DNA from 3 places in the Ensifer sp. NM-2 genome. Region 1 is predicted to be linked to each of the others. Evidence: predicted binding sites of a transcription regulator. Region 1 holds the regulator's gene; each other region holds the start of a gene.

What was found. Region 1 encodes LexA, which represses DNA repair genes until DNA is damaged. Its sites were predicted from a motif close to TGTTCNNNNTGTGTTCNG; they were not measured.
Region 2: C6558_RS03935 (PA0069 family radical SAM protein) is a predicted target of LexA. The motif match lies at 3,787-3,804, and genes of this name have one in related genera.
Region 3: C6558_RS40805 (ImuA family protein) is a predicted target of LexA. The motif match lies at 4,425-4,442, and genes of this name have one in related genera.

What each region holds. Positions count from the first base shown of each region.
Region 1 covers NZ_PVZR01000018.1:23,529-30,892, forward strand. Annotated here, with positions in the region: gene C6558_RS28090 (GFA family protein) at 1-185, opposite strand, end outside; gene C6558_RS28095 (hypothetical protein) at 621-767, shown strand; gene C6558_RS28100 (hypothetical protein) at 1,411-1,743, shown strand; gene lexA (transcriptional repressor LexA) at 1,963-2,679, opposite strand; gene C6558_RS28110 (hypothetical protein) at 2,860-3,099, shown strand; gene C6558_RS28115 (hypothetical protein) at 3,158-3,445, opposite strand; gene C6558_RS40065 (hypothetical protein) at 3,943-4,086, opposite strand; gene C6558_RS28125 (DUF4242 domain-containing protein) at 4,264-4,554, opposite strand; tRNA gene C6558_RS28130 (tRNA-Ser) at 5,228-5,317, opposite strand; gene C6558_RS28135 (septal ring lytic transglycosylase RlpA family protein) at 5,594-6,625, shown strand; gene C6558_RS28140 (D-alanyl-D-alanine carboxypeptidase family protein) at 6,686-7,364, shown strand, end outside.
Region 2 covers NZ_PVZR01000001.1:804,371-811,734, forward strand. Annotated here, with positions in the region: gene C6558_RS03920 (F0F1 ATP synthase subunit B) at 1-588, shown strand, start outside; gene C6558_RS03925 (F0F1 ATP synthase subunit B) at 602-1,087, shown strand; gene C6558_RS03930 (ribonuclease HII) at 1,463-2,113, opposite strand; gene C6558_RS03935 (PA0069 family radical SAM protein) at 2,564-3,721, opposite strand; gene C6558_RS03940 (glycosyl transferase) at 3,921-4,448, shown strand; gene moaB (molybdenum cofactor biosynthesis protein B) at 4,757-5,299, opposite strand; gene C6558_RS03950 (4-(cytidine 5'-diphospho)-2-C-methyl-D-erythritol kinase) at 5,301-6,212, opposite strand; gene C6558_RS03955 (tetratricopeptide repeat protein) at 6,220-7,364, opposite strand, start outside.
Region 3 covers NZ_PVZR01000007.1:148,078-155,441, reverse strand. Annotated here, with positions in the region: gene C6558_RS16285 (error-prone DNA polymerase) at 1-1,978, opposite strand, end outside; gene C6558_RS16280 (DNA polymerase Y family protein) at 1,975-3,492, opposite strand; gene C6558_RS40805 (ImuA family protein) at 3,443-4,402, opposite strand; gene C6558_RS16275 (metallopeptidase family protein) at 4,573-5,007, shown strand; gene C6558_RS16270 (DUF1737 domain-containing protein) at 5,096-5,302, opposite strand; gene C6558_RS16265 (CoA ester lyase) at 5,299-6,204, opposite strand; gene C6558_RS16260 (hypothetical protein) at 6,316-6,561, shown strand; gene C6558_RS16255 (glyoxalase/bleomycin resistance/extradiol dioxygenase family protein) at 6,811-7,242, shown strand.

The sequences.
Region 1 (7,364 bases):
AGTGCCTCGCCGCCGGAGAGAACCGTGACCCCGTCCTTGGCGGCAGAGACGGCAACCGCGCCCTTCAACTGGCAATAGGAGCAAGTGCAACGGCGGGCGGTGCGGAGGCCGCTCTTCAGTTTCACATTGAAGCGAACCGTTCCGCAGTGGCAGGCTCCGTCAAGGTTCTGAACATCGAGATTCATCCAATCATCCATCTGATTTTGAAGCGCATTTGATGAGCTTTCTTATGAGGTGGGTTGCTTGTGCTCAAGCGCATTCGGGGGCAGTCTCAATCCAGAGGACCGCACTCCCGTTGAGGCCGTTCGTTGTAGGGCCATCAGCCGATTGGGCTCAGGCGCGGGGTACGAGGCGTCTCGTCGCGCATCGGGCACATATTCAGACCAAGTGCCCGATACGTGCGCCAGCACGCTTTCGTGCTCCACGTCGGGGACGTTCCGCGGCCCGAGCCGATGCGTCGCAAGAGCGCTCGGCCAACGGATCGTGCGGAGAAAAAGCCTACGGCCGTTCGCATCCGTCCTGCATCATCCGCGCGAGGAGCGAACTGTCCGCGTCGCACCGTTGCCTTTCTTGGGTACGAACCTAGTTACCCATACCGTACCCAAGCGAGGAATTGCTGAATGAACCGTAATGGGCTCTATCTGATCATTGCCATGCTCGCCGTCGCCGTCATTGGTCTCGGCGCCTATGTCTACCGCGAGGAAACAAAACCGACCGGCGTAGAGATCAAGATTGGCCAGGACGGGGTTTCCGTTCAGGAGAATTGAGCGCCATCGGCCACACGCTCAACAGGTTTGGCAGCGGCGAATGCCGCTGGCGGTCGACGCCCCACGCGAGGTTCAAGGCGAACGCAGATCCGAAGGCGGTCGAAATACCGGCCATCGGTGGCGTAAGCGGCCGCGTGCTCGTTGCGAGCGTCAACGAAAGTGTGACGTAGATAGGGCGGGCGAGCGCGTGATTCAGCCCCTCGCACGATGAAAGCAACAAGTCACCCAGCGCCTGCGCGATTGGCTAAAGCGGTTCTCCGTCAATAGCAGCCCGATTGTCGAAAGTGAAACGCTGTGCGTGCCTGCGCAAAGGACATGCTGCCGGCACGCAGGTACGGTTTTCGGGGGGCAAGGAACATGGGCCAATGCGGCGCGTCCAACACGCGCAGCGAGGCTGCCCGCATCGCAGCCAACCACTGTTTTCAAAGCGCAATTCGACCGGGCTGCGCTTGCCCGCCAGTTTGCGAACGTCCGCAGTCGCCAACGACATGGCCTTGCGAGGACGCGCCCCGAAATGGTGATTCGGTCACTATTGTCAGTGCTGAAAATATTGTCTCTAGACAGAACTGGGAATGAATATCCCAACAGCGCGACCCGTATAGGTAGTGTCAAACAAAGCCAACAATGGAGGAAAAGACATAAAATGAAATATAAGATCGCCCTGACTGCTCTTGCCATTCTTGCCGTAACGACGGCCACCGCAAGCGCTGAGGATCTCGTCTTTCAGCTTAAGAACAAGACGAATGCCGTTTTGACGAACTTCTACACATCGCCGGTCGGTGTTGATCAGTGGGAAGACGACGTCTTCGGGCGGCAGGTGCTTAATCCGGGCGAAAGCATGGAAATTACCATCGCCGACGGACGTGATGTCTGCAAATACGACATGCGCTTTGAATTCGAAGAAGGTTCCGGTCTCGACACGACTGAAGACAAGCAGGATCTCTGCGAGTTGGGCGAGTACTCGATTCACGAGTAAAATCCGTCGAGCGTGAAAAACACTCGATCCGAAAATCTCCGTCTCGCTACCCTATGTGGCGAGACGTTGAAGTAAGAGAGCGGCTGGCCGGCATGAAGGCGGCTAGAGCGTTTCCGGTTTAAACGGAGTCACTAGGCGCTCTATCTATTTGTTTTTACGCATTTCCTGGCGGAAAACCGCTCCGCACTTTTCCTCGAATTGCGCTGGCGTGAGACGGGCTTAGTGGTAGCGGCGGATCAAGCCGACGAGCTTGCCCTGAATCTTGACCCGGTCAGGCCCGAAGATGCGCGTCTCATAGGCCGGGTTGGCGGCCTCTAGAGCAATTGAAGCGCCCTTGCGCCGGAAGCGTTTCAACGTTGCTTCCTCGTCATCGACTAGTGCCACGATGATATCGCCGGGATTGGCCGTGGTGGCATTGCGGATGATCACCGTATCGCCATCGAAAATGCCGGCCTCGATCATCGAATCACCCTTCACTTCAAGGGCGTAGTGCTCGCCGCTGCCGATCATATCGAGCGGCACGGTAATGTCGTGGGTGTTGTTCTGTATCGCCGAGATCGGCACGCCGGCGGCAATGCGGCCCATCACTGGAACCGACACGGAGCTGTTGTCGGCAACCGGCAGCGTTTTCGCCGCGGGGGCAGGGGCGGGCGGTTTGCCAAGGCTACCCTCGATGACGCTCGGCGAAAACCCGCGACGGGGCTGCGCGCTCGCAGCATAGGCTTCCGGCAGTTTGATGACTTCGAGCGCTCGGGCGCGGTTGGGAAGCCGGCGTATGAAGCCGCGTTCCTCGAGCGCTGTGATCAGCCGGTGAATGCCCGACTTGGATGCCAGGTCGAGTGCATCCTTCATCTCGTCGAAGGACGGCGGTACACCGGACTCCTTCATTCGTTCATGGATGAAAAGAAGCAATTCCTGTTGCTTGCGGGTCAGCATGGCAAGTCGCTCCAGAGGCGTGAAACAAATCAAGAACAGACACTATCTGTTCCATATGTGTTCCGCAAGTGCCTAAAATTCTGTGAATGTTGGTTCAATCAAGCGCAGATTGACCAACTCGTCGCTGCACGCGCCGCGCGAGGCTGATATGCCTCCTTCCGTTTATGGAATGAGGGTTTAATGACGAAGCTGATTCAAATCTTGCTGACCATCGTTGTCGCCGCGACCGCGATCCTTGGGTTTCGCTGGTATCAATACGTGGATAACAAGCAGAGCCCGTTTGACGAAGTTGGTATCGCGTTGAATGCGGCGATGCCCGGGCCGCTCAATCAATGGGGTTGTGACCGGCTGAAGCTGACATTTGGCAACGGACACCCGCCGCACGGTTGCGCCGCGGCCGATGGGACGCAGTGGAAATAGCCTGCCATCAAGGGATCAGCAGAAATATCGATGGGCGATCTGCTAGAGGAGGCCTGAATCAGGCCGGCTGCGTCGCGGAGCAGGCGTCCTCGAATTCCTTGACGGTTTCCGCGGAGTTGTCCTCCGGCAGCACAGCGTCGGCCGCTTCGGTCGCGACCGGCGTGTCGCCTTGATAGACGAAGGACTGGATGTAGTAGGCGATCGTTCCCTTCCAAACGTTCCGGCCGTCTATCTGCTGGCAGGGCACGGCCGTTTCGAAGTCGGCTTGCAGGTCGTCGACCGTGGCAGCGCTGAGGGCGATGTTAGGCGATGCGATAATCGAGGCGATAAGCAAGGCTGCAAGCACGGTGAACGTCCACTAGATCAGAGGTGGCGGCGATGGTTTGGTTAACGATGTGAACCGTGCTTTCGTTCCGAAGTCCAGCAAGCATGCCGGGCACTGTGCCGTGTTCAACAGTTCTTTGCGAAAGGCGAGCACTGGTGCTCAAGCTGTGGCAATGAAGGCACAAAGATTGGCGTGAGGTGCGTTGGCGTTTTCGATTTTCCGGCGCCCGCCTCAAAGCGTGGCGCTGGCAGCTGATCAACAATACCCGCCGCAAATGCTTCCGATGATGTTGGACGCCGTAATGGAGTGCGAGTGGCCAGCGGCATCCGCCTGTAGCGATCTTCGCATCTCCAGCCAAATACATACGACGTTCAAACGCGCTACGAAACCGGCATCTGACCGCGGGTGCTCGACCAGTCGCGCCGGGATGTCGCGGAGACGTTGCGCACCCCAGTTCGACTGGCCACTGACGGATATCTCTCTCATGTCGTTAGTTCGAGAGGTTAAAGCCGACCGTCTTACTTCTTGTCTTTCTTGCCCAGGGAGAAACTGCTGCCGGCCAGCTTCACCTGTGAGCCTTCCGTCACAACGGCGGCTTTGACAGTCTTGTCCTTCTTTGGCTTTCTAACCTCGCGGTTACTTCGCACTTGACCTTTTGCCATGATCGTCTCCTTGGAAGGTGTGCCGGGGAACCCTGCATGGGCGCCGAATGCCGGCAAACCAGCCTGCATTGATACCGCCGTAAGTCAATGACGGTGCCGGTGGATCACTGTTTTGCCGGCGTTGCGTCGCGCATTCGTGCCCGGTGTCCGGGCACTGCGATGATAACGTCGCTTCGGTCACTTACCGTTGCGCCCCTGGGATGCTGTCGCAGGCCCTATGACGGCAGCAACTTCGGTTATCTTGTTCGCCGGAAATCCGGCGCGTTCCGAATGTTCGCGAATGACGTCGGCGCTTGATGCCTCGTGGACGCAGTAAATCTTGTCGCCGGCGACATAACTGGTGATCCATGTATATGGTACGCCAAGATCGGCGACGACAGCATTGGATTTTGCCGATAATGCGCAAAGGTCGTCCTGGTTGAGCTTGTCGGCCCCTGGGACGTCGCGTTCAATGATGTAGGTGGGCATCGTTCAGTTCCTCGGTTGTTGGAGGACTGAATATCAAGAATATCTAATATAATTGAAGTCAATACTTTCCACCGGTGATGCGGCGATTCACGACGATTTCCCTGGAAGTATAGGATCAAGCAGCGGAAGGGGCTCCACCGGGACTGGCGTCCGATCAAACGATGGGCGCCTGTATCGCCCCGCGATCACAATATCTCGCGGCCAATAGCTCTATGCGACTGAAATCGCGCGGCCGGGGATGGGAGCGCGCGATGCGCTCCGTCCGACACGCGTATACTAGCGCAAGTTAGTAGCTGAGCCGGAAACCGCCGGGACTCGCCGCAGACGGATCGGGTACAGGTGTTGGACCTTGCCACTGCGCATAGGTCGTGTTGCTGCCGCCGGTGCTTGCGCATCCGGCAAGTGCAAGAAGCGCGAGAAAAGCGGCTGTCGTCAAATATTTAAGAGGCATGGTTTTCTCTAGTTCTGGGAGATCGCCCAGGGCTCGATGGGCCGGAATCAGACTTTCCCTCAAATTATCTGGGATGGCAAGCGGGTCGAGCCACCGCCTTGCAAGCGCCGTCAATGCTGCGGCTATGATCGGGGAATACTCGCAAAACTTGTATGCGTTCGCCGCCAAAGCATTCACTTGGCGACCGAGCGCAATAATGGGTGGCGAAAAATGAGACAGCCATGGCGGAGGAGGTGGGATTCGAACCCACGGTGCGCTTTCACGCACGCCGGTTTTCAAGACCGGTGCCTTAAACCGCTCGGCCACTCCTCCGGGCAGGGCGTTATTGCGCGAAGCCTTGCTGCTTTGCAAGATTTAACATGCGTGGGCGGAAAGATTTTCTTGGCGCATCCGCTGCCCATTTTGTCCGGGTAACCATTCGTAAACCATAACTGGAGATTTCGAGCCGTCAGCCATTCGTCGGTTCGCAATTTTGCCTTGTTGCTGTCATGATTAATCGACTGTTCCGTTTCGGGACGCCGAGATTTCCGCTGGGGGCACGAGTGGAAGGTTTCGAGTACGGCTTATTCGAATGATGTTGTGGGACAGATGACATCCAGTAAAAATGCGGCATATCTGATCAAGGGACTGCGCCTTGCGGCGGTCCCTGTGCTTTGCGCAACGCTTGCGGCTTGCGGATCGACGTCCAGTATCAAGAAGAGCAAGTCGAGAAGCAAAGAATACTTTGCTGAGTCCGTTTATGGCGTGAAGGCGAGCCCCCGTGTCGCTACCGGCAAGAATATTCCGAAGGGCGGCGGCCGCTTTCAGGTCGGCAAAGCCTATCAGGTCAAGGGCAAGTGGTACCAGCCGAAGGAAGATTTCGGTTACAACAAGACCGGTGTCGCGTCCTGGTACGGCTCGGCCTTTCATGGTCGCCTGACGGCCAATGGCGAAGTCTACGACAAGCTTCATCTGTCCGCCGCGCATCCGACCTTTCCGCTGCCGAGCTATGCGCGTGTCACCAACACCGAAAACGGCACTTCCGTCATCGTTCGTGTGAACGATCGCGGTCCCTATGAATATGGCCGCATCATCGACGTTTCGTCGAAGACAGCCGATTTGCTCGATATCAAGCAGAAGGGCAGTGCCAAGGTTCGGGTGCAATATGTCGGCCGCGCACCGCTTGAAGGCAACGACATGCCCTATCTCATGGCGTCCTATGTCACGAAGGGCGACCGCAGTCCGGGCGTCATGCCGGAGGGCCAGATCGCAACCGGCGTGATGGTCGCCTCGAATGAGCCGATGCGCAACCAGTTGGGAACGCTGGTCATTCCGCCGAAATCGTCCCTTGATACCGCCGGTACGGTAACGGCGTTGGCTGCACCTGTCCCGCAATTTGCAGCACCGCCGTCGCTGAGCGAGTTCGTCATGCTTCCGGAAATCGGGCCGATCCCGCGCGAGCGACCGGAATACATTCCGATGCCTGACGGCAACATGGCCTATGCGGCCGCCTATGTGGAAGTGCGGGTAAGCGATGCGGAATCGCCGTTTGAAGCGATCATGGTCGAGACCAATCCGCTTACGCCTGAATCCATCGTTGCCCATGCGAAGCGCCAAGGCAGAACCGGTTCGCTCAGGTAACCTGGGGCGTTGTACCATTCTGATGACGCTGCTATGCCCAATGGGAAACCGGAGTTTCCCATGCGCTTGATGATGCTTACGGTCACGTTCGGCCTTGCGGCGTTGCTCGCGAGTGCGGCAGCGGCTCAGACGCCGCCGGTGGCGTTTGACACCAAGGCAAAGCAGATCCTGCTGGTGGATGCCGAAACCGGCACCGTTCTGTTTTCCCGCGCCGAGAACGAACCGGTTCCGCCCGCCTCTCTTGCCAAGTTGATGACGATGGAAGTGGTGGCCGAGGCCATCGCCAAGGGTGAGCTTTCGGCCGAAACGGCCTTCGACGTTTCCGAACACGCGTGGCGCACGGGCGGCGCCCCATCCGGCACTTCGACGATGTTTGCTGCGCTGAAGTCGCGCATTCGCGTGGCCGATCTGTTGCAAGGGGTGGCCGTTCAGCTTGCCAATGATGCCTGCATCATCCTCGGAGAGGGGATGGCCGGTAGCGAAACCGCCTTTGCCGAAAAGATGACGGCCCGCGCTCGCGAACTCGGCATGCCTATCGCCACGTTCGGTAACGCCACAGGTCTGCCGGATCCCCAGAACCGGATCACTATGACCGAACTGGTGACGCTGACCCGTCATCTGCACGAGGCGCACCCCGATCTCTATCGGCTCTACGCCCAGCCTGAGTTCGAGTGGAACAAGATCCTTCAGCGCAACAAGAACCCGTTGATCGCGGCCAAACTCGGGGTCGATGGTGTCG
Region 2 (7,364 bases), on a different contig from region 1:
TCAACCACCACTGAAGGCGCCGAAGCACACGATGCCGCTGCGGCCGGTGAGGTGCACACCGAAACGGGTGTGGCCCACGAAGGCGAGGCTGGCTCCGGCGTGTTCCCGCCCTTTGATTCGACCCATTTCGCATCGCAGCTGCTCTGGCTCGCGATCACGTTTGGCCTCTTCTATCTCTTGATGTCGAAGGTCATCATTCCGCGCATCGGCGGAATTCTTGAAACCCGTCACGACCGCATCGCTCAGGATCTCGACGAAGCGTCGCGCCTGAAGGGCGAAGCTGACGCTGCCATCGCATCCTATGAGCAGGATTTGGCAACTGCCAAGGCCAAGGGTCATCAGATTGCAGACGGCGCGCGCGAAGCTGCCAAGTCCAAGGCTGTCGCCGACCGCAACGCTGTCGAAGCCGATCTTTCCAAGAAGATCGCCGCTGCGGAAGACCGCATCGCCGACATCAAGGCCAAGGCACTCGCAGACGTCGGCGCTATCGCCGAGGAAACTGCAACGGCCGTCGTCAAGCAGCTCATTGGTGGCACCGTCACCAAGGCTGAGATCGTCGCTGCCGTCAAGGCATCGGCCGTTAACTGAGGAGCACTGAACCATGCATCTTGATGCGACCTTCTATGCCCTCGTCGGCTTGATCCTGTTCTTCGTCCTGATTGCCTACCTCAAGGTTCCGGGCATGATCGGCAAGGCGCTCGACGGACGCGCCGACAAGATCGGCAACGAACTGGCGGAAGCCAAGCGCCTGCGCGAAGAAGCCCAGGCCCTCGTTGCCGAATACCAGCGCAAGCGCAAGGATGCCGAAGCGGAAGCTGCCGGTATCGTTGCCGCTGCCCAGCGCGAAGCAGAAATGCTGACCGCCGAAGCCAAGCAGAAGACGGAAGAATTCGTCACCCGCCGGACCGCGCTGTCGGAACAGAAGATCAAGCAGGCCGAAAGCGACGCGATCAACGCCGTTCGTTCGGCTGCCGTCGATCTGGCCATCAGCGCTGCCGAAAAGATTGTTGCTGCCAAGGCTGACGCCGGCGCCCAGAGCGAGCTGTTCAAGAAGGCACTTGGCGAAGTCAAGTCGCGCCTGAACTAAGCCTCGGCTGCAAGATGCGATTTAAAGGCCCCGCCACGTGCGGGGCTTTTTGTTTTTGGGATAGCCTTGGGTGATGCGTGCGAGCGCCAGTTCGGGATGTCTTCCGTGACGTCCGGAACCTGTTTGGGCTCGATAAGGGGGGAAACCCCGCGGAACGCCGGCCGATGGTCAGGGGCGGGCGGCGGATTACCGCAGATGCGGTGACCGGAGCGGCTCGGCAGGGGGCGGAGACATGGCTACAGCAAAGCCTGCCGCGTCACCGCTCGTCTGTCTCCGTCTATGACGCGCTGCGCCGTCAAGCGCACCTTCCGGGGGGGCCGCCATCGGCATCGGTTTGTGTCGATCCAGACGGCGAGGTTTCAACGATGCCGAACGTCAATCCTTGCGCAGCGGACGGAAGCTCATGCGATGCAGCGGGCAGGGGCCCTTGGCATCGATTGCCTTGCGATGCACCACTGTCGCGTAGCCGGCATGAGCCGCAAAGCCGTAGCCGGGGTGAGCGACATCGGCCCGTTCCATCATCCGGTCGCGCGTCACCTTGGCGACGATCGATGCCGCGGCGATCGAGAGCGAGCGGGCGTCGCCCTTGACCACCGCCTTGGCGTGACAGCCAAGACCGGGCGGAACATCGCGGCCATCGACCAGCACGAAACGCGCGGTCAGGGACAGGCCGTCGACGGCCCGTCGCATCGCCTCGAGGCTTGCCTTGCGGATATCGATGGTATCGATCGTGGTGGCCGAGGAAGAGGCGATGGAAACGGTGGCGGTTGCCAGGATCTCATCGAACAGCCGTTCGCGCTCAGCGGCGCTCAATTTTTTGCTGTCGTTCAGGCCTTCGGGGATGGCATCCGGGTCGAGGATGACCGCGGCGGCAACGACGGGTCCGGCAAGCGGCCCTCGGCCGGCCTCGTCGGCGCCAGCGACCGGCCAGGCGCCGTCCCTTCTGGCAGCCAGTTCAAAGCTGAAATCGGGCGCAAGGATAATATCCGGGAAAAGGGGAGAATCGGTCGATCTGCGATGTGACATGCGGCGAAACTCGCATGATCGACCGATTCTCTTCAAGTCCCCCGATCTGAGTGCGGCGGCAGCCGGGGGGTATGCCAGCGTCATCCTGATGAGGCACGGAGGAGACGCCGGAATTCAATTCTGTCGCCGCGCGCCAGATATGACGCGCGAGGGACGCTGCTCGCATGAACTTGCGCCGTGACCTGCTTCCCAAATCGCAGCCGATCCAGGGAACCGGGCGTCTCAAGACCGATGCCTGCCCATTCCGGCCAACCATTGAGGTTATTTTGCCTTCAGGCCACACCTCGCATTCCTGACCTGAGCGGTCGAAAACTCCACTTCTCCAGCGACATACGCAATACCGATTGCCGCTAGGGCGTTCCGATTTAGACGGAATCGCGGAACGCTCTATCTCCTTGTTTTTACGCATTTCCTGACGGAAAACCGCTTCGCACTTTTCCTGGAAATGCTCTAGAGCAGCGATAGCTGGACGCCGGTTCCGAGTGGCGGCACGAAAATGTCGTCGCGCAACTGTCGACGATTGAGGTTGAGACCGAGGCGTTTGGCCGCAAGTTCAAACCGGCGGCCGATCTGCCAGGCATAGGGACCGGCGCCCTTCATGCGCTTGCCGAACTCGGCGTCATAATCCTTGCCGCCACGCATCGAGCGGATAAGCGACATGACGTGCCGATAGCGGTCCGGATAGTTCCGCAGCAGCCAGTCGCGAAAGAGCGGGCTGACCTCCAGCGGCAGGCGCAGCAGCACATAGGTCGCTTCCAGCGCTCCTGCCGATCGGGAGGCTTCCAAAACCCGTTCGATCTCATGATCGTTGAGGGCCGGGATGATCGGCGACACCAGCACGCCGGTCGGAATGCCGGCTTCGGTGAGGGCGCGCATCGCTTCCAGTCGTTTGGAAGGGGTCGAAGCACGTGGCTCCATCGTACGCGCCAGCTTTCGGTCGAGCGTCGTCACCGAAATGCCGACCCGTGCAAGTCCCTTTTCTGCCATCGGTGCAAGCAGATCGATGTCGCGCGTCACCATCGCCGACTTCGTCACGATCATGACAGGATGGTTGGCGGCCTGCAGCACTTCGAGGATCTGGCGCATGATCCGCCATTCCTTCTCAATCGGCTGGTAGGGATCGGTGTTGGTGCCGATCGCAATCGGCCTCACCTTGTAGTCCGTGCGGGCGAGCTCGCGCTCCAGCAGGCGTGGGGCGTCGGGCTTGGCAAAGAGCTTCGCCTCGAAATCGAGGCCGGCCGAAAGCCCCATATAGGCATGTGTCGGACGGGCAAAACAATAAATGCATCCATGCTCGCAGCCGCGATAAGGGTTGATCGAGCGATCGAAGGAAATGTCGGGAGAATCGTTGCGGCTGATCACCGAGCGCGGCTTTTCCACCTGCACCTCGGTCTTGAAGGGAGGCAGGTCCTCAAGGCTCTCCCAACCGTCGTCGAAGACCTCGCGCGCCTGCGGCTCAAAGCGGCCCGACATGTTCAGTCCGGCACCCCGCCCGCGGCGACGGTCATTCTCGATCCTGAGACCGGTCCCGCTCATCAATGCTTCGGCAACCTCTGCCGTGTTGGCGGGTGCAAGCGCACCCTGCCTGATCTGAGACAGCTCTTTCATCGGAATCTCCGAGGGATCACCCGTTTGATCCCGTTTTGTTCTGATTATTTTCCTATCGCGAAAACAAGAACAATTCAAGAACAAAAATCGCGCGTGCTGAAACGAGAGCGACCGGCATGACTTGGCGATCGGACAAATCGCGGGCGCGGTCATGCCACGCGGATGTAGCATTTTACGCTGCAATGCGGTAGGAACAGCTATGCTGACGATCATCATGGAAACACGTGACAACGAGGCGGAACTGGCACAGACGCTGTCCGTGCTCGTGGCAGGCGCCGTCGAAGGTTTGGTCAGCGATGTCATCATCCTCGATCATGGCTCGAAGGACGGGTCGGTGCGCGTGGCAGATGCCGCCGGCTGCCGTTTCTGCGTCGATTGGGATCTGGGCGAAATCGTGCGCTCCGCGCGCGGCGAGTGGCTGATGCTGCTTGAGCCCGGTGCTCGGCCGATAGGGCGCTGGGTGGATGAGCTCGTCGAGTATGTGTCGCTTCACAAGGGGCCGGCCCGTTTCTCGCCATCGCGAATGCACCGCAAGCCGTTGCTGCATCGTCTCGCGCGGCGCGTAAAGCCGCTGGAGGCGGGCTTCCTCGTGCACAAGCGCGACGCCTTGGCGATCGCGCGCGGGAAGATGCCGCTGGGCGAAATGACGAATATCCGCGCCGTTCGAAAGCTTGCGACGGAGCTTGTCCCCGCCTGGGTCGCCGTTGACAGCAGGCAGAGCGCCTAGAGTAAATTCGCTCCAACAAAAAAGGTGCCTGTCCTGCGGACGGCACCTCCAAGCGGCTACCAAATTTCCTTGCTAGCAAAGTCTTGTCCGAGCGACCGGGCGAGCCGCGCGTCGTATGTTTTTGTTCCCATCGCTTGGGGGGACATCGGCGATGGGCCGTCTTTGCTCCGGTCGAAGGATTTGCTCGGATCTCGTTGCGATCCCTCAATGCGAGCTGACGTTGGAAGCTGTAGCAGGCGGTTGCGGGTTTCGCAGTTCCCCAGGGAACAGGCTTGTCTCGCGGCACAATTGGGTCGCCGATTGAGGCGTCAGCCCCGTTTCAGATGCTCGTCGAGCCGCGGCATGATCTCGACGAAGTTGCACGGCATGTGCCGGTAGTCGAGTTGTTGCTTGAGAATGCCGTCCCAGGCATCCTTGCAGGCCCCGGGGGACCCCGGCAGGACGAAGATGAAGGTGGCGTTGGCGACACCGCCTGTCGCGCGCGACTGAATCGTCGAGGTGCCGATCTTCTCGTAGGAAATCCGGTGAAAAACTTCGGAGAAGCCATCCATGCGTTTCTCGAACAGCGGTTCGAGCGCCTCCGGCGTGACGTCGCGGCCGGTGAAGCCTGTTCCGCCGGTGGTGATCACCACGTCGATTGTCTCGTCGAGCGTCCAGGCCTCCACCTGATCGCGGATCCTTTGCCGATCGTCCGGCACGATTGCGCGTGCCTCCAGACGATGACCGGCGTCGCGCACCCGCGCCTCAAGCGTGTCGCCGGATTTGTCGTCGGCCAGCGTGCGCGTGTCGGACACTGTCAGTATGGCGATGCCGACGGGGACGAAAGGGCGATTGTCATTGATCCCGGCCATTCTATTTCCCTCTGCCCACGGTTCTGCCGGCGAGAACGTACCATTCAGGATGGGCGGCAGAAAGAGTGTAGGCGGCGCGCTGCGCGCTTTCGTCGCTGTCGAACAGGCCGAAGCAGGTGGCGCCTGAACCGGACATCCGCACCAGCGCGGCTCCGGTTGTTGCCAGCGCGCCGGAGACGTCGGCGATTACCGGCTGCAGCCGGCGCGCCGGCGGCTCCAGGTCGTTGCGCATCGCCGCCATGGCCGAAAGCCAGGCCGCAGGGGGGCCGAGGCCATCCGGGATCACAAGCGGTGGGTTGTTCTTCTTTTCCAGCGTCCGGAAGATCACCGGCGTCGAGACCGCGACCAGAGGATTGACCAGCACGATCGGGAAGGAGGGAAGCTCAATGGCAGGGGTGATCTCTTCGCCGATGCCACTGGCAATAAGCGACCTGCCGTCTAGGCACATTGGCACGTCGGCGCCGAGTTTCAGCGCCAAGGCGGCGAGCAACGCCGGTTCGATGCCGGTCTTCCAGAGGTCGAGAAGGCCGCGAAGCGTTGCGGCCGCATCGGCGGACCCGCCGCCGATGCCCGAGGCGATGGGCAGGTTCTTTTCGAGATGAATGTGGACCGGGCCGGTGTCGACGCCCTGCGATGCCAGAGCCTGGCGCAGCAGGTCCCGCGCCTTGAGCACGAGATTGCCATCCTGGTCGTCACCCGTCGTCGACAATTCGGCGGCGAATGGCCCGGACAGAGTGAAACGGTCCTGCTCCGACGGAGTCAGGCCGATCCGGTCGCCGCGATCGGCAAAGGTGACGAGACTTTCGAGAAGATGGTGGCCGTCGGCCCGTTGGCCGACGACATGCAGTGCCAGGTTGATCTTGGCGGGCGCCGCCCGTGTCAGCGCGAAGCCCGCAATCTCGCCTTGAAGCATGCTGTGATCAGGACTTCTTGTCCGGCGCAGGCGCCTCCGGGGTGACCTTCTTCGGCGCTGTTTCCTTGGCGTCGGCAGAGGCCGGAACCACTTCCTTAAGCGCCGGCAGGCCGTTTTCGATCTTGGCCTTGATCTTCGGGATCTCTTCCTCTTCGGGCTTCAGCTCAAGCGTCTGGGTCCATTGGAACACGGCTTCCAGCTTGCGGCCGACGCGCCAATAGGCATCGCCGAGATGGTCGTTGATGGTCGGGTCGCCGGCCATCAGCTCGGCTGCCTTTTCAAGCTCGACCACCGCATCGTCGAAGCGGTTCATGCGGAAATAGGCCCAGCCGAGCGAATCGACGATGTAGCCGTCGTCCGGCTTCAACTCGACCGCCTTGCGGATCATGTCGAGCCCTTGTTCCAGATTGATGTTCATGTCGACCCAGGAATAGCCGAGATAATTCAGCACCTGCGGCTGATCCGGGTTGAGTTCCAGGGCCTTGCGGAAGCTCGGCTCGGCCTTGTCCCAGAGTTTCTGGCGCTCATAGGCGATGCCGCGCTGGAAGAACACGGTCCAGTCGCTGCGCTTCGGCACAGGGCCGATCGCGTCGACGGCGCGGTCGTAAAGCTCGCCCATCTCCTTGTAGTCCTTGGCATCGGAAAGCACGCTGCCATAGGCGAGATAGTTGCGGATATTCTTCGGGTCGACGTCGATCAGCGCCTTCAAGTGCTTCTTGGCTTCATCCACCTTGCCGATGCTGGCAAGGCTGAGGCCAAGCTGCAGCTCGGACAGGCGGCGCATCGGCGAAGCCTCGGGCACGCTCTGGTAAAGCTCGATCGCTTCCTTCGGCTTTTTCAGGTTCTCGGCGATGCCGGCAAGCATCACGAGAATGTCGGCGCTGTCAGGGTCGAGACGACGCGCCGTCTGCAGATAGAGCGAGACGATGTCTTCGGCGCCTTCACGGTTGAGCGCGCCGCCGATGGAAAACAGCACGGCTGCCGCACCCTGCGATGCGTTCTTAACCTGCTGCTCCTGGGGTAGGCCGGTCTCGATGTTTTTCCGAAGTGCCTCGAGCGGGGTGTAGTTGTTGACCATGTTCTCGCCGACGGCGACCGTGTCGAGCGCCTTCTGTTTGTTGCCTTCGCGCGCCTCGAAGCGCGCCAATGCCT
Region 3 (7,364 bases), on a different contig from region 1:
CCTGTTCCTGGAACAAAGGCACACCAAGGGTCCGCTCCAGAACCACTTCCAGCTCCTTGCTCGGATATTCGATGGGTATGTTGCGATTGCGCTGCTCCCGCCGCTTCAGATAGGGATGCACCATGTTGCCCTGGATCGGTCCGGGCCGCACGATCGCCACCTCGATGACGAGATCATAGAAGACACGAGGCCTGAGCCGCGGCAGCATGCTCATCTGAGCCCGGCTCTCGATCTGGAAGACGCCGATCGTATCGGCCCGGCAGATCATGTCGTAGACGTCATCCTGCTCATCCTTGAACAGCGTGTGCAGGTCTTTCCTCACGCCGTAATGCCGCTCCATCAGCTTGAACGCCCGGGCGATGCAGGTCAGCATGCCGAGCGCCAGCACGTCGATCTTCAGGATCTTCAGCGTATCGAGGTCGTCCTTGTCCCACTCGATCATGTAGCGGTCGGGCATCGCCGTGTTCATGATCGGCACCACCTCGTCGAGCCGATCGCGGGTGATGACGAAACCGCCGACATGCTGAGAGAGATGGCGGGGAAAGCTCATCAGCGCGGTGGCATAGTCGAGCACTCGCACCGTCGTTGGATCCTTGACATCGAGACCGGCGGCCTTGGCCTCCCGTTCCGACAGGTCGGCGGCCGACCAACCCCAGACCGAACCGGCAAGCGCCGATTGCACGTCCTCGGAAAAGCCGAAGGCTTTGGCCGTTTCGCGACCGGCCGACCGCGCCCGGTAGCTGATGACGGCGGCCGTAAGCCCCGCATGCTCCTTGCCGTACGTCCTATAGATATGCTGGATCACCTCTTCCCGCTTCTCGTGCTCGAAATCGACATCGATATCCGGCGGCTCGTCACGCTCCGTCGACAGGAACCGGTCGAAAAGCAGCGTCGTCGAAAGCGGATCGACCTCGGTGATGGCAAGGCAGTAGCAGACCGTCGAATTTGCCGCCGAGCCGCGGCCCTGGCAGAGAATGTCGACGCTTCGCGCATATTCCATGATGTTGCGCACGGTGAGGAAGTAGGGCTCATAGCGCTTGCTGGCGATCAGCTCGAGCTCGTATTCGATCTGGGTCGAGACCTTCGCGGGAATGCCTTCGGGATAACGCACATGGGCGCCTTCCATCGTCAGCCGCCTGAGGGTCTGTGTCGTCGTCTCGCCTGCAAAACTCTCATCGGGATATTGGTATTCGAGTTCCGCCAAAGTGAAATTCAGCCGGCGGAAAAAATGCCCGGTATTGGCGATCGCCTCGGGGTAGTCGCGAAAGATGCGCGCCATTTCCGCCGGTGGTTTCAGATGGCGTTCGGCATTCGCCTGAAGCCGGAACCCCGCCTGCGCCACCGTCACATGCTCGCGTATGGCGGTGACGATATCGGCCAGCGGCCGGCGCGCCGGCGCGTGAAACAGCGGACTGTTGGTGGCGATCAGCCTCGTGCCCACGTTGCGGGCGATGGTCGCCAGCCCGGCAAAGACAAGCTGATCGAAACCGTCATAGCGCGGCACCAGCGCCAGATAGAGCCGGTCGGCAAAATGCGGCTTCAGCCGCTTGAGAAATTCCGCAAGGTTTTTAGCCTCCGACGCCCCGATCACCGGGTCGGGCAGGACGGCAATCAGGATATCCTCGCCCCATTCGACAAGGTCGGTCTCGTAGAGCGTACAGGTGCCTTTCTTCGCCCGCAGGTTTCCAGCACTCAGCATGCGGCAGAGATTGCCCCAGCCCCGACGGTTGCGCGGATAGGCGAGCACATCCGGGATGTCTTCGGCAAAGGAAAGCCGGGCGCCGGGCTGGAAGGAAAACGCCTCCACCTTGGCCTGCGCATGAGCGCGCACCACGCCCGCCACCGTATTGCGATCGGCAACGCCAAGGCCGGAAATACCAAGGCGGCTGGCGGCAACGATCATTTCGCCCGGATGGGAGGCTCCTTCGAGGAAGGAGAAATTCGACCAGGCGCCGATCTCGAAATAGGGCGTGCTCATGCGAAGACCCCATGCATGAACCAGCGCGGCTGTGCGGGCCCGCCATAATGCCCTTCTCGAAACAGCCAGAAGCGCCGGCCTTTTTCATCCTCCACCCGGAAATAATCCCGCTCGGCCGCCTTTTCGCCATCGACCCACCATTCGGCCGCGATCCGTTCAGGACCCTCGGCGCGCGCTATGCGATGAAGGCTCCGCCGCCAGCGAAAGCTTCTGGGCGGGCCCTCCGGCACCTCGGCCACCGCCTCCACCGGCTCCGGACTTTGGAACAGCCGCTGCGGTCGAACGGAAGCCATCCTAAGGCAGGCCGGAACAGTGGAAGCGGCTTCCTCGACCGTCTTCAGCATTTCCACATCCGCAAGCGGCTGAAAGGCGGCGGCACGCTCCGGCACGTGGCTCTGCGACAGGACGGGCAGAAACAGGCTTTCTGCGCCCAGCCGCGCCATGACCCTGTCGGCAAAGGCCGCAAGCGGCTGCTGCCGATCCGGCGTGCCGGAAAAATCCTCCTGCATCACCTCGTATTTTTCGCTTTTGGGAACCGACAGCCGCAGGATCTCGAAACCGAAACCGGCATCGAGATCCTCGTGCACCGCCTGCAGCCGCTCGCGGAAAAGGCCGGCAATGCGGCTCGGTTCAATCAGCGGCGAAGACGTTCCGGCAGCGATGCGAAAGACCCGGCCGTCGACGCGAAACAGCAGCAGTTCGAACAGCCGTCCGCCTTCGCCGCGCTTTTCCAGCTCCGGCTTCAGCCTTGCTGCCAGCTCCTGCGTCAGGCCGAGAATATCGTCCTCACCCTGGACCGGCTCGGAAAGCCGCCGCTCGGCCGAGAGGCTGGCAACGGGGAGCCGCGGCGAGAGCGGCTCGTCCTCCAGCCCCATGGCCTGATCGAGGCGCAGGAGCAGAATGGATCCGAAGCGGCGGGCAAGCGGCGCCCGCGGCGCCTCGATGATATCGCCGACCTGCTTGAGCCCGACCCGGCCGAGCGTTTCGATCATGTCGACTGGAAGCCTGAGGGCAGCCATCGGCAGTGGCGCAAGCACGCGTACGGCCTCCTCCGGAGCGATCACGCTTTGCGAGCCGAAGCGCGCCACCGCCCAGGAAAGCCCTGCCGAAGACGAGATCGCCGCACGCGCCTCGATGCCGAGATGAAAGAGCCGGGCGAGCAGGTCGTCGAGAAGCGATTTCTCGCCGCCGAGAAGATGGGCGCAGCCGGTAATGTCGAGATAAAGGCCGCTTTCGCCGTCGAGCGCCACCAGCGGCGTGTAGCGGCTGCACCAGTCCGCAAGCCCTTCCAGAAGGGCGCGATCCGCCGCCCGGTCGGCGGGCAGCACATCGACCTCGGGACACATGGCCCGCGCCTCGGCAACGCCCTGGCCCAACTGGAATCCTGATTTCTCGGCAAGGCCATCGAGCGCGACGAGGCGCATCGCATTCCTGACCCGGTCGGCAAAGACGACAGGCGGATGATCAGGACGCCCGCGGGAAAGCCAGGAGGTTCCCCAGCGGCTCCGCGCCACCCGGTCGGCCGGAAGATGCGGAAAGTCGAGCGACAGAATGCGCTGGTTGTGGGTCTGCCGCAGCAGCGGCTGGTAGGGGCTCGACGGGGTAAAAGCGGCGGTCATGGGGGTTCCACTCCAGGAAGAGGCCGACGGGAGCAGGAGACCTGCTTTTTTCGGCAATGACGTGAAAGACGGGATGGCCGATGCTGCCGCAAAGCATCGAACCGTCAGGGAGGGCGCGCTCGCGGGCGGGCGCCGGTTCGATATGAAGCCGGAAGAAGGCGCTGCTCGCCTCCTCGTGACCGGACTGACGCAGAAGAAGAAGAGGAATGCGTCCGGCGCGCGCGCGAACATGCAGGCGCCGGCTTTCGCTCAAGGCCAGCGATGCCGGATTGCCGCGAATTTCGAGAATGACGGCACAGAAGGCCGGGACGGAAAGCGCCGTCTCGGCGATCCACAGCGCGTCCTTCACCGTGCGCGGCAGGCTGAGGATCAGGCTTCGAATGTCGAGCCCGTAAGCCTTGAGACCAAGACCGTAGGGCAGGCCGGCCTCGGTCGAGGCCAGCGACTGGCTGACCCACAGAACCGGTGCCCCGGCATCGCCCTTTTGCTGGCGCGCCTGCTGACAAAGGGCGCTGAGCGCGGTTGCAAAACCGGCCGCAGCGCCGGCATCGCGCGTCTCGGAATTGCGGATCTCGGTCATACCCTCGAGCGGCAGGCCGCCCTCGAGGATATCGTCGAGTTCGGGAATGCCGAGCGGCAGGACCTTGCGGCCGGAGGACTGGTGACCTTCTTCCTTGCGCCGAAAGCCTGCGGGATCGGCCGCCTTGACCGCCTTCACGACGCCCGCAAGCCTGCGATTTTCGATCCTGGCTATGGTTTCGCGAAGCGAAAGAACGGTCTCCCGCTGCACGGCGTTCTCGGCCATGACGGTCAACTCCCATTTAAGATGTTCCTGTTATGTTCTTATAGATTCCAGAGCTGACCACATGAGTCAACAGCCAAGTTTAAGAATTTATTCCTCGCCCACCCCAGCCGGAATTCAACACTCGAAAAACAAAGGCAAAATCGCTATATGGAGGGCAACAAGGAGTGCCTATGGCCCGCATTGACCAGACCGATGATTGGCGGGAACGCCACGCACCGACGCTCACGACATTCGAACAACTCGCAGTGGAAGCCTACAGCCACCTGCCGCAGGAGTTCCGCCAACTGACGACCGACCTCATCATCGAGGTTGCCGATTTTCCAAGCGACGACGTCTTCGAGGACATGGCGCTGGAGACGCCGTTCGACCTGCTCGGCCTGTTCGAAGGCCGTGGCATCAGCGAACGTTTCACCATGGAGACAGGTGAGTTTCCGAACCGGATCATCCTTTATCGCCGCCCGATCATCGACTATTGGGCGGAAAACGAGGAAACGCTGGGCGACATCATCACCCATGTGCTGATCCACGAGATCGGCCACCATTTCGGCCTCTCCGACGACGATATGGAACGGATCGAGGCGAGCGTGGAGCACGTGGGCAACTAAGCCCCCATCCGCTCCGAGGCAGAGCCCCCGAAAAACAATCGGAAAACAAAAAAACGCTCCGGCCGGAAAGTCGAAGCGTTCCTGCTTTTTACTGTTCCGACAGCTTGATGTCGGGGTGGTAGTCCTTGCCTTCGACTTCCTTGAATACGGCCTGTCCGCATTGCATGTGCTGCGTATCCGCATTGAAGGCGTAGGTCGGTGAGCCGTGCAGGGACCAACCCTGGTTCAGTGCCGCCGTCACCTTATGGCAGAAGGACGCATCGTCGGGGCCGGTGAGGAAGCGGTAAAGTTTCAAAATCTTGCCTTTCGTTTTTCAATCATCTCCGCCTTGGCGGCGAGCTTCAGGGCCTGATCGAGATGCAGCCGCTCGATCATTCGGCCATGAAGATTGATGACACCTTTTTCCGCGTTCTCCGGCAGCGCGAAGGCGGCGATGATGGCGCGCGCCTCGTCGACGGCCGCCTGCTCGACGCCGAAGCGTTCGTTGGCCGGGCCGATCTGCAGCGGGTGGATCAGCATCTTGCCGTCATAGCCCATGTCGCGCCCCTGCCGGCACTCCTCGTCGAAACCGTCGGCGTCACGGAAATCGTTGAACACCGCATCGATGACGTCGAGACCGCTCCCGCGTGCGGCCAAAAGGATCTGCATCAGCCAGGGGATGAGGTACGGACGGCCGGGCCGGTCGGGAACACCGGTTTCCTTGCGCAGGTCGTTGAGGCCGACGACGAAACAATCGAGCCTGCCGCCGAAGGTGCGGCCGGTCTCGGCGATAACAGGCGCATTGACGACACCGCGCGGCGTTTCGATCATCGCCCAGAGACGCAACGCCTCCGGCGCATCGTTATCGGCCAGCCAGTCGGCGACGATCTGGATATCGGCCGGACTTTCGACCTTGGGCAGCAGGATTGCGTCAGGCTTTGCCGAAACGGCCGCCGCCAGATCCTGCTGGCCGAAGCCCGATCCGAGCGCATTGATGCGGATGATGACCTCACAATCCGGCCTGTTTTCGACGAGGTGGCGAACGAGGCCGTCCCGCGCCTCGGCCTTGCGCTCCGGCGCCACCGCATCCTCAAGGTCGAAGATCGCGGCATCGGCCGCAAGTTCCGCAACCTTGGCCAGTGCGCGGGCATTGTCGGCCGGCACTGAAAGCACCGAACGGCGCAGGCGAACGGGGTGATGTTCGATCGATTTTGTCATGCGGCCAGTTGTGCCCGCCTTTCCTTTTTTCCGCAAGACGAGGCGAACGGCCGCACCCCTCTTGCAAGCGGCGGCGGCAACACCCACATCCCGAGCAGAAAGGTGACGATCATGCAAAGCATACGTTCTGTTCTTTTTACGGCTCTCGCCATCACCATTACGCTGGCAGCCTTCGTCTTCACCGCATCGCTTGCGCTTGCGCTCGCCGGCATCGCCGCCGTTGTCGCGATCGGCAGCGCCATTGCCGCCCGGCTGAACCTGAAGCAGGCTCGAGCAACGGCCCGCCCGACCTCCGGCGCCGCCCCGCGCGAAATGCGCATCTGGAACGACGGTCGCGGCACGATCATCGATCTCTAGGCATCGATCTCCAGAGCGTTTCCGGTTTAGACGACGTCGCGGAAGCGCTCTATCTCCTTGTTTCTACGCACTTCCTGACGGGAACCGCTTCGCATTTTTCCCGAAATGCTTGAGTCTGCCCGACGCGGCAGCCCAATCTCGCTCGATTTTTTTGCGACACCCGTGTCGGCAAGACCCGCTTGCGTTCGTCCTTGGGTCAGGCCAGCAAAGGTCATGGCCACTGCATCATTCCCTCAACAGGAGCATGACATGGACAGCACGACGCAGAAAACAGACGCAAACCAGCTGCCGAAGGCCCTCAACGGCCTGGTGCCTTATCTCCAGGTCGACGGCGCGGCCAAGGCGGCGGAATTCTACAAGCACGCCTTCGGCGCAAAGGAAGCCTATCGGCAACCGGTCGACGACCAGGGCCGGACGATGCATATCCATCTCCACATCAACGGCAGCTCGCTGATGCTCAGTGACGCCTATCCGGAATACGGCCATGCCCTGGAAAAGCCGCAGGCCTTCAGCCTGATGCTGCCGGTCGACGACATCGACGCGTGGTGGAGCCAGGCGGTCGCCGCCGGCGCCGAAGTCGTGATGCCGATCGAATTGATGTTCTGGGGCGATCGCTACGGGCAGCTGCGCGACCCCTTCGGCGTGCTCTGGGCGCTGAACGCCCCAGTAAAAGCAGGCTAGAGTCAAGACAGGCTGAGACCGAAGCCAGACACCGGCCGATTTCGGCAAAACCCTCGGGCAAGGCGCCCAACGGATAAAACAACCGCGACAACACTTGCCGGGCAGGCGATTTCACCCGCCCG